DNA from 2 places in the Bacillus sp. UMB0893 genome. Region 2 is predicted to be linked to the other one. Evidence: riboswitches for the same ligand, from Rfam matches in the RefSeq annotation. Region 2 holds a riboswitch; the other holds the start of a gene.
The links. A riboswitch is a leader RNA that binds a small molecule or an ion and turns the genes downstream of it on or off. The one in region 2 is predicted to bind S-adenosylmethionine.

Region 1 (5,671 bases), on a different contig from region 2:
GACCATTGCTGTAAAAATGTATGCAAGGATCATCCAGTTAAGAACGTAGCCAATGAATCCAAGACTAAGGCAAATAACTGCAATTGCCTGGTTAAACTGCTGCTGATCAAAATCCTCTGGAATATATTCTGACATAGGCTTCTTCAAAAACAATTTCGCCGTTTTCATAACCGGATTAAATTTAAAAAGAAGACCCATAATGCCTGCAATAAGAGGGATAAGAAGAATCCACCCCAAACCTGATATCCAGGTTGCCGCAACGGATAAAACAATAAACCATTGATTTGTTAATACAAGAGGTTTAGGAATTGTTTTCATAAAACCCCACCTGTCTGATTGGAATATAAGTATCTTACTCCTGTTTTTGTCATTTGTGAAGATAAATGCTTCAGGGGCGATTTCACTGCCCTAAAAATGCATGAATGAGGTACTCCTCGGCCACAAAATGCCATATTAGGGTACTAAATTGCTGCAAACCCCTGTTTGGCGCATTTTCTTCTGGATGGGGAGCTAACTTTGTGCGGCAAACTCCGGTTTGACGCACTTTCTTCTGGATGATGAGCTAACTTTGTGCGACAAACTCCATTTGGCGCACTTTCCTCTGGATGGTGAGCTAACTTTCTGCGGCAAACTCCGGTTTGGCGCACTTTCTTTTGGATGATGAGCTAACTTTGTGCTGCAAACTCCGGTTTGACGCACTTTCCTCTGGATGGTGAGCTAACTTTCTGCGGCAAACTCCTGTTTGGCGCACTTTCTTCTGGATGATGAGCTAACTTTGTGCGACAAACTCCGGTTTGGCGCACTTTCTTCTAGATGATGCGCTAACTTTGTGCGGCAAACTACGGTTGGTGCACTTTCCTCTGGATGGTGAGCTAACTTTCTGCGGCAAACTCCGGTTTGGCGCAATTTCTTCTGGATGATGAGCTAACTTTGTGCGGCAATCTCCAGTTTGACGCACTTTCTTATGGTTGAAGAGCACTCTTTGTGCACCAAACACCCACTTTGGTGCACTTTCTTCTGGATGATGAGCTAACTAAATCAGCTCTCCATTTTCACTGATCCAAAACGACAAATTGAAGTACTAAATTCTCGGGCTTTCCGCTTTCACATAATCTATTGACAGTTAAAAGCTGCTCGTGATAAGATCATTAAAACCAACTAAACCAATCAGAATTAAATAAATTATCAAGAGTGAACGAGAGATCTGGCTCCATGACTTCACAGCAACCACCGTAAGAACGGAAAAGGTGCTCCCACCAGCAAAGCATCGCGCTTTGGTTGATAAAGAAAAACCCTCTCTTTATTGCCAATGGAAGAGAGGGTTTTCTTTTATAATTGCTTGAATTGGAGGAACGAAAGATGAGTAAAACGATATTCCCTGTTCTGCCTGGTGCAGAAAGTTTTTTTCATAAAGGCAATGAGATTGGAATTTTACTGTGCCACGGATTTGTCGGAACGCCTCAAAGTGTCGGGGAACTTGGCAAATTGCTTGCTGATAAAGGTTTTACTGTCCTTGCTCCCAGGCTAAAGGGCCACGGAACACATGCTGAAGAACTTGAAAATTGCTGTTATTTGGATTGGTTTGAAGATCTGGAAAAGGCTTATTTAAAGCTGAAAAAAGTCTGCAAGAACGTATTTATTGCCGGTCAATCCATGGGTGGAACGCTTGCTGTTCAATTAGCGGGCAAACATAAGGAAATTAGCGGCGTTATAACGATTAATGCAGCCTTGGACGTACCTGGATATGAGTTTTTTCGGGATAAGACAGAGCCGCGCTTCATACCTGAAGGAAAACCAGATATAAAAGCGGAGGGAATTGAAGAAATTACTTACTCAGCTGTTCCTATCACTGCTGTTAAAAAGCTATTAGGCTTGATTACATTCACAAAATCAAAAATTGCCGATGTAGAATGTCCCATTCTTATTTTTAAATCTGAGGAAGATCATGTCGTTCCGCCGGAAAGCTCTGATTTTCTTTTTGAGTCCGTTTCTTCCCCAATGAAACAAATCATCAGTCTGACAAATTCCTATCATGTAGCTTCGATGGATTACGATAAAGAGATTATTGCGAATCAAACAGCAGATTATATTCGCATGTGCTGTCATCCGGAAATTGAAATTCCTGTAAGCCGATGACTTGCAGCTATAATTCCTGTTAAACTAAGAACAGGTGATAAAATGTTCTTAAAATCAATTCGATTAATCAAAGAAGAAGTACCTTCAATTAAAGAATATCCATTTTCCATTCCTGCCATTTCCAATTTGGATGAGATCAAAATTAAAAGTCCAGTTACCTTTTTCGTCGGGGAAAATGGCTCGGGCAAATCCACTTTGATGGAGGCGATTGCTTATCAATGCGGCTTTAATACCGCGGGCGGCAGCCACCATCTTTACGAAACGAGAAGCTCTCAATCGGACCTGGGAAGGTATATCAGGCTTGCCTGGATGCCTAAGGTTAGGAATGGCTTTTTCCTGAGAGCAGAATCGTTTTACCAGTTTGCATCTTATTTGGAGGAACTGAATGAAGATCCCTGGTCAGGTGATGTATTTGGACCGTATGGTGGAAAATCCCTTCATCATCAATCACATGGCGAATCATTTCTATCTCTTTTTCTAAATCGCTTCGGCACAAAAGCCGTCTACTTATTGGATGAGCCAGAGGCCGCTCTTTCACCAACAAGGCAGCTGACCTTGCTCCGCATCCTGCATGACTTAACAAAAGATGGCGACACACAGTTTATTATCGCCACTCATTCCCCCATCTTGCTTGGATATCCTGGGGCAAGTATCTTGAATTTCGATGAGGATCGTATTGCAGAAATCAATTATACTGAAACGGATCATTATCAGATTACGAAGTACTTTTTGGAAAACCGCGAGAAATTTTTGAAGGAGCTTTTCAAAGAAGAATAATCTGACTATTTACATTTTTCCTCTTTTTGGATAAACTATATAAAACATGAAAAGCATTGATAAGGAAAAGTATGTGAGTCGGACGTCTATCCAGAGAGCTTCGGGAGCTGAAAAGAAGCAAGAAATCCTTCACAGAAAATGACCTTTGAGCTTCACACCGAACATCATGACAACTGTCATCATCAGTAGGCTGTGACGTGGTGGCTGACGTTACAACAGCCTGCGTATCGACATTTTCTCATGTTCCGTACGAATGAAGACAGGTTATGTGAGTAATCTGTAAACTAAGGTGGTACCGCGAAATCAAACCTCGTCCTTAGACTTATTAAGTCTATGGACGAGGTTTTTTTGTTGGCTCTTTTCTAAGATTCATTATAAAAATTTATTAGAAAAAAGCACGAAATCCTCCTATATACGGCTTTAGTCGATATACGAATAAAAAAAATCTATGCAAAAACAGACCTTATGTTCAAAAGGAGGATAATGAAATGTCTATTTTTATTGGAGGAGCATGGCCTTACGCAAATGGGTCTCTGCATATCGGACATATCGCAAGTCTATTGCCCGGTGATATTTTAGCAAGATATTATCGTTTGAAAGGGGAAAAGGTATTATACGTTTCAGGCAGTGATTGCAATGGAACGCCCATTTCAATCAGAGCAAGGCAGGAAAATGTACCGGCCCAAGTCATTGCTGACCGGTATCATAAGGAATTTGCCGATTCTTTTCAAAAACTTGGATTTACCTATGACTGTTATACTCGTACAGATCACCAGCATCACCATCAAGCTGTGCAGGAAATCTTTATGACCCTTTTAGATAATGGCTTTCTTTATGAAAAAGAAACGCTCCAGGCTTACTGCGGTCACTGTAAACAATTTTTGCCTGATCGGTTTGTAGAGGGAACTTGTCCGAATTGTTCAGCTCATGCAAGAGGGGATCAGTGTGATGCTTGTGCAAGTATTCTCGATCCGCTAGATCTCATAAATAAAACATGCAAGCTTTGCGCTCATGAGCCCGCTTTAAAATTGACAAGACATTACTACTTTGAACTATCAGCTCTGCAGGAAAAACTTGAAAAGTATGCAACATCGGCAGAAAACAAACAGCTGTGGCGCGATAATGCCATCAAACTGACAAAGCGGTATTTATCCGAAGGGCTGCAGGACAGGGCTGCCTCAAGAGATCTTCCGATTGGCGTACCTGTTCCTATAAAGGGTTATGAGGAGAAAAAAATCTACGTTTGGATCGAAGCTGTTTCAGGCTACTTGTCAGCAAGCAAGTTATGGTCAGTGGAAAATCAGCAGGATTGGCAGCCTTTTTGGAGTGAAGGTACGAAAGCCTATTATGTTCATGGTAAGGATAATATCCCCTTTCACTCAATAATATGGCCTGGCATCTTGATGGGGATTGGCAGCTTGCATCTTCCAGATCATATCATCTCAAGCGAATACCTCACAATTGAAAAGAAAAAATTATCAACAAGCCAGAACTGGGCAGTTTGGGTACCGCAAATATTGGAGAACTATCATCCTGATTCCATACGATATTTTTTAACTGTAAATGCTCCTGAAAAAAGAGATACTGATTTTTCCTGGCGTGAGTTCATCCACTCTCATAACAGTGAGCTGCTCGGCGCATATGGGAATCTAGTAAATCGGACATTTAAGTTTATCGAAAAGTCTTTTTCATCAATAGTAAGGCCAGCGGTTCTTGACAGCGAAGTAGAAAGCAACATAAATCAGCTCTATCAAACGATTGGCAAACAAATCGAAAGCGGGCAATTTAAAGCAGCCCTCGACCATCTCTTTTCTTTTATTCGCCGCATGAATAAATATTTTGATGAGCAAAAACCTTGGATTTCTGTTAAAGATAACGCTGCTGCTTGTGAAAATACACTCTTCACCTGCACTGTCGCCATTGCAAACTTATCTATTTTACTGCAGCCATTTCTGCCATTTTCGAGCAGAGAAATTCAAGAATTAATGGGCTTGAAAGCTGATAAGTGGTCCTATACTCCGCTTGATTCAGTAATTGAGCTGAGCCAAGTTAAACCATTATTTGAACGGATTGATATAAACCGGATAGAAGAGGAAGTTTCTAGATTGGGCTCTTAAATCTCAGGAAGACCAGGCTAATGTTTGCCCGGTCTTTTTGAGATTCCCTCACTTGTTGAAAATTAAAAGCAATTAAAACAACCAATACAAGGTTCTTTGACGTATGCAGAATTTACTTGTATTCTTTCTTTAATAAGTTCAATAGATTAGAAAATTAAGATAAAAAGGATTTAATAGTAGGAGGAATGCTGCCTGAAGACGATAAAAGTGTCTTTACAGATTAAAATACTCGGGCTGGTTCTTTTATTGGGGTTATTATTGATCCTGCTGCTGACAGGTTTTTTCAGCTATATGGAAAGCAAACAAATCGAAGAAAATAAAGGAAGGATGGCACTGGAGTTATCAAAAACCGTCGCCCTCATGCCAACCATTATCGATGCATTTCAATCTGACAATCCTTCCGAAACGATCCAGCCTTTAGCAGAAGAGATCAGGAAACAAACAGGCGCTGAGTTCATTGTAGTAGGGAATAAAAATGGCATTCGTTATTCACATCCCATGAAGTCAGAAATTGGGAAAAAAATGACGGGAGGAGATAACGATAGAGCCATTCTTAAAGGGGAGTTTTATGTTTCAAAAGCGAGCGGATCACTCGGACCGTCTCTTAGAGGGAAATCTCCTATTTTTAACAAACAGGGAGA
Region 2 (5,671 bases):
CCTGCTGACCATACCTGAAGGACTGAACGGCTTTTTCCGATTTCCAGGGTACCATTCTGCTAAATTGGAGGCTTAGATTTCGCTTTTTTCCGATTTCTAGGGCACCATTCTCCTCCATGGGTACCTGGATTTTATCTTTATCTGGTTCCAGGGTACCATTCCGCTCTATTGGGTACCTGAATTTCGCTCTTTCCGATTTCTAGGGCACCATTCTCCTCTATTGGGTACCTGGATTTCGTCTTTATCTGGTTCCATGGTACCATTCCGCTCTATTTCTATTATGCACCTGGTTTTTGTTTTTCCGAGTTCCGGGCACAATTCGGCTGAGAATGCTAAGATGGTTGGCAAACCAAATATCTTTTCACCTCGTATTTTAGTACTTCACTGAAAGATTTTTGGAATCCTAGGACCTTGGGTTATCATTTTCATAAAAAAAAGACGAGAACTGCTTTCGCAGTGTCTCATCTTTTATACTATTATTGATTTAAAGCTTGCTCTTTAAGGGCTTCCGCTTTATCCGTTCTTTCCCATGGAAGGTCAAGATCGTTACGGCCAAAATGACCGTAAGCAGCTGTTTGTTTGTAGATCGGACGACGCAAGTTCAGCATGTTAATGATTCCTGCTGGACGAAGATCAAAGTTAGCGCGAACAACATCAACTAAAACATCTTCCTTCACTTGGCCAGTTCCAAATGTATCGATTGCGATCGATACTGGCTGAGCAACACCAATTGCATAAGCAAGCTGAACTTCACATTTATCAGCTAAACCTGCTGCAACGATGTTCTTAGCTACATAACGTGCTGCATATGCTGCAGAACGGTCAACTTTTGTAGGATCTTTTCCTGAGAATGCCCCTCCGCCGTGACGAGCGTATCCGCCGTACGTATCAACGATGATTTTACGGCCAGTTAAGCCTGCATCACCTTGTGGTCCGCCGATAACAAATCGGCCAGTCGGGTTGATGAAGTATTTTGTTTCTTCATCAATCAACTCTTTTGGTACAACTGGATTAATAACATACTCTTTCACATTACGCTGAATTTGCTCTAAAGAGATTTCAGGATGATGCTGAGTTGAAATAACAATTGTATCAATTCGAACCGGCTTGTCATTTTCATCATACTCAACTGTTACTTGCGTTTTACCGTCTGGACGAAGATACGGAAGAATCTCTTCTTTGCGTACTTCTGTTAAACGGCGGGAAAGCTTATGAGCAAGTGAAATAGGAAGCGGCATTAATTCTTTTGTCTCGTTATTAGCAAATCCGAACATCAATCCTTGGTCACCTGCACCAATTGCTTCAATCTGCTCATCTGTCATTTTTCCTTCGCGTGCTTCAAGCGCCTGGTCAACACCCATAGCGATATCTGCTGACTGCTCATCAATCGAAGTAAGTACTGCACATGTTTCTGCATCAAAACCATATTTTGCACGAGTGTAGCCAATCTCCTTAACCGTTTCACGAACGATTTTTGGAATGTCTACATAAGTAGAAGTTGTTATTTCCCCAGCAACTAGAACAAGACCTGTAGTAACCGATGTTTCACAAGCAACACGGGCATTTGCATCTTTTTCTAAGATTGCATCTAAAATCGAGTCAGAAATCTGGTCACAAATTTTATCAGGATGACCTTCAGTTACAGACTCTGAAGTAAACAGACGACGTTGTTTAGTCATTAAAGTTTTCCTCCTCAAAAGGTTAAAAGATACGGAACTCATTCCCTTTCATATTTTGGCCATTCGGCAAAATAATTCAGTTGGCATGTTTTAGGAGAATCCACGAGTACGTTCAGGCAAAAAATATTTATAGAAATAAAAAATCCTTTCCCGCGAGGAAAGGTTATTTACTAAAATCGTAGCCTTTCGCTCTTATCGATCAAGGGCTTTCGCCTTGCATCAGGTTAGCACCTTTGCTCGCAAAAATTCTGACTTACGAGAATTTTAATAAATAAAGCAGGTTGCTGGGTTTCATAGGGCCTGTCCCTCCACCAGCTCGGGATAAGAGAATCCGTTCAAGGTCATATAATATCGTATATTTCCTCAACCTGTCAACAAAAAATGACAAGGTTTTCGCATTCGATTTTTCTTTTCCCTTCTTGTATGTTTCCACCAAATGACGAATTAAAAACACTTCCTATTATATATGTATCATTTTCATCAGAAACATTTAGCTACTTGTTCCATTTCATCAATTTCTACATAGAATAAGTTAAATAGTATAGACTATTTATTTTAATGTGTTATACTAATTGAGAAGAGTTACTTAATTAATAAAATAAAGAATAGAAATATAGGTAAAGGATGGGTATGGGATGAATTCTATAGAAATAACGAATGAGCTAGATCTTTTAATCAAAGGGGAAAATGCATTTCATAACTTATCAGTCCCGTTTCTTGTTGAAAAAGTATTAGAACGCAATGAAGGAATCTTGACTTCAACGGGTGCTGTCCGTGCAACGACAGGTACTTACACAGGACGTTCACCTAAAGATAAGTTTATTGTAAAGGAAAAATCAACAGAAGACAAAATGGAGTGGGGTTCTGTAAATCAGCCTTTCTCAGAAGCTTCATTTGAAAAACTGTACTTAAAAGTCATTTCATACTTAAAAGAACGCAATGAGCTCTTTGTTTTCAAAGGATTTGCAGGTGCTGACACGAAGTATCGCCTTCCTATTCAAGTAGTAAATGAATTTGCCTGGCACAATCTTTTTGCTCAGCAGCTATTCATTCAGCCAGAAAGCCAAGATGAACTGATACAGCATTCAGATCCATTTACAATTGTTTCTGCACCAAACTTCAAGGCAGATCCTGCAATTGACGGTACAAATTCAGAGACATTTATTATTATATCATTTGAAAAAAGAACGATCTTAATCGGCGGAACTGAATATGCAGGAGAAATGAAAAAATCAATTTTCTCTGTCATGAACTACTTGCTTCCTGAAAGCGGAATTTTATCCATGCATTGTTCTGCAAATGTTGGCCAGGAAGGCGACGTAGCTCTCTTCTTCGGGCTGTCTGGTACAGGCAAAACAACTCTATCGGCTGATCCAAAACGCAAGTTAATTGGTGATGATGAGCACGGATGGTCTAATGCCGGTGTTTTTAATATCGAAGGAGGCTGTTATGCCAAGTGCATCAACCTGTCCCGCGAAAAAGAGCCGCAAATCTTTGATTCAATAAGATTCGGATCTGTACTTGAAAATGTCGTATTGGATGATGAAACAAGAGTGGCTGATTATGATGATACATTCTTTACTGAAAATACTAGAGCAGCTTATCCGCTTGAGGCAATGGATAATATTGTTCAGCCAAGTATTGCAGGCCATCCGCATACGATTGTCTTTTTGACAGCCGACGCTTTCGGAGTTCTGCCTCCAATCAGCAAATTGACAAAAGAACAGGCAATGTACCACTTCCTTAGCGGGTACACAAGCAAGCTTGCTGGTACAGAGCGCGGCATTACATCACCTCAGGCAACGTTCTCAACTTGCTTCGGATCGCCTTTCCTACCGCTTCCTGCTACAGTTTACGCAGAGATGCTGGGGCAGAAAATCGATGAGCATCAGGCGAATGTATTTTTAGTAAACACTGGCTGGACTGGCGGAGAATACGGTGTTGGCGAAAGAATGAAATTAAAATATACCCGTGCAATGGTTCAATCTGCACTTGAAGGTGAATTGGACAACGTTGAAACGGTAAAAGATGAAAATTTCGGCTTGCAAATCCCGCTCCATGTTCCAGGTGTTCCTGACGAAGTCCTGCAGCCAGTTAAAACATGGGACAGCGTCGAAGATTACAATGAAAAAGCGAAAGAACTGGCTGGGAAATTTAAACAAAATTTCAAAAAGTTCAATCATGTTTCAACAGAAATTGAAGTACTTGGCGGACCATCTATATAAGTCGTAAAAGCTGCTATGCCATTCATTTTGGCATAGCCTTTTTTTATATGGCTCTTTTCGTAAAGTTTGTTTGCTTTAAGAAAAAATGGTTAAAACCTTTAGTGGATTGTAGCGGAAGGCACTTGACTCCTGCGGGAAATAGAGGGGAATGGGAGACCCCGCAGGCATAGCCGAGGAGGCTCCCATCCCTTACTCAATGCGAAAAAAGCCTTTTTATAAAGACGTTTTTTGACTTATCAGGTGAAATGTTCTTTTCCACAGGGAGCACTGAGCTTCCGTTTTCCATGTTAAATATTTAAAAGAGCTCCCAGCATCACCGGAAACCCCTTAAATTAATTCGTAGATTTTAAAGCAATTAATTGATACGTTATGATCGTTTTGTCTTCAGCAAGCTCAAGTTTTTTGATAAGAGCTTGTCCGCTGACGTCTCCTTCTTTCGTTTTTCTAACTTCAATCGGGATCTCAAGCGGATAAATGCGAAAGCCGTCTTTAACGAGCTGAAAAAGGTTTTCTTCTAAACGTTTCTCTCGCCCTTTGGTCACGATCATCGTGTTCAATTCTAAAGGCATACCCATTTCAATCACTCCTTTTCATATATGGATAGTTTACCATATTTAGCTCAACTGTTCCCTGCATTTATTGCTTTTTCATCCAGGCAGTCAGCTCTTTGACTACGTTTCGGTTAACTGCTGGCGGAAAATAATGCGTGTATTCCTTGAAATACATTGTCTCCACTTTTTTCCCAAGATCACGAAGCCTCTGTTCAAGCAAGTATGCATGTTCAACCGATACATTCTGATCAAGGACTCCATGGATGATCAGGATAGGCGCTTTTAAGGTTTCTAAATCATAAAGCGGTGTCCGCCATTTATATCTGTCAGGATATTTTGAAGGCGTCCCCCCGATGACCCGCTTCATCATTCTCCGCAGATCTTCTCTCTCTTCATATGTAAGAATCATATCCGATACCCCGCCCCATGTCACAACAGAGCGTACATCTGCATCCATGCACCCGGCTATCAGCGCCATGACCCCGCCTCTTGAAAACCCGAAGACGTGAATGCGTTCTTTTGAAACTTTAGGATGTTCCTTTAATAGGGTCAAAGCATGAATAGCGTCATATCTGTCATCGCCTGCGAAGTCTTCATTTCCTTCTCCTCCCTGATTCCCCCGATAATACGGAGCCATTACGACAAAACCTTCTGAAGCAAATTGGACAATCCGGCCAATTCTGACCTTCCCGACATTCTTAATGCCGCCTCTTAAATACAAAAAACCATCATACGTACCGGCAGCTGCAGGCTCTGCAAGCAACCCCTTCACTTTTAGGCAATCTGAATAATAAGTTATGAGCTGAAGCCTGATATTAGGATTGGGAGATGGCAGCAGCTGACGGTCTATAATTGATCCATTCTTCATGATTTATTCACCTCATAAAAACTTTTCTCGGAATTCACACATTTTTTCTGCTCTCATACATTATTTTAGGCGTTCCATTACTGGATACTCATTTTATATTTTTTGAAGGTGGTTGTCACCAAGGAGGATTTCATATGAAAAAAAGGCTCATTGGCTTTGCGGTGTTTGCTCTTCTTATCTTTACACTAAGTGCGTGCAATCAAAACAAGCCAGAAAAAATTCGTTTAGCCGAAGTTACCCATTCCATCTTCTATGCACCATTGTATGCAGCGATGTCAGAAGGTTTTTTTGAAGACGAAGGTCTGGATGTTGAGCTTACGACGACATGGGGCGGAGATAAAACAATGA

Region 1: another riboswitch for S-adenosylmethionine. It lies ahead of CYJ36_RS14505 (alpha/beta hydrolase); the one in region 2 lies ahead of metK (methionine adenosyltransferase).

The regions. Positions count from the first base shown of each region.
Region 1 is NZ_PKLB01000006.1:174,415-180,085, forward strand. Features, by position in the region: gene CYJ36_RS14500 (DUF4395 domain-containing protein) at 1-318, opposite strand, end outside; SAM riboswitch class I at 1,180-1,288, shown strand; gene CYJ36_RS14505 (alpha/beta hydrolase) at 1,360-2,136, shown strand; gene CYJ36_RS14510 (AAA family ATPase) at 2,179-2,913, shown strand; T-box leader at 2,961-3,234, shown strand; gene metG (methionine--tRNA ligase) at 3,324-5,030, shown strand; gene CYJ36_RS14520 (ATP-binding protein) at 5,223-5,671, shown strand, end outside.
Region 2 is NZ_PKLB01000002.1:51,003-56,673, reverse strand. Features, by position in the region: gene metK (methionine adenosyltransferase) at 477-1,679, opposite strand; SAM riboswitch class I at 1,869-2,007, opposite strand; gene pckA (phosphoenolpyruvate carboxykinase (ATP)) at 2,315-3,904, shown strand; gene CYJ36_RS05895 (DUF2584 domain-containing protein) at 4,237-4,479, opposite strand; gene CYJ36_RS05890 (alpha/beta hydrolase family protein) at 4,541-5,323, opposite strand; gene CYJ36_RS05885 (ABC transporter substrate-binding protein) at 5,458-5,671, shown strand, end outside.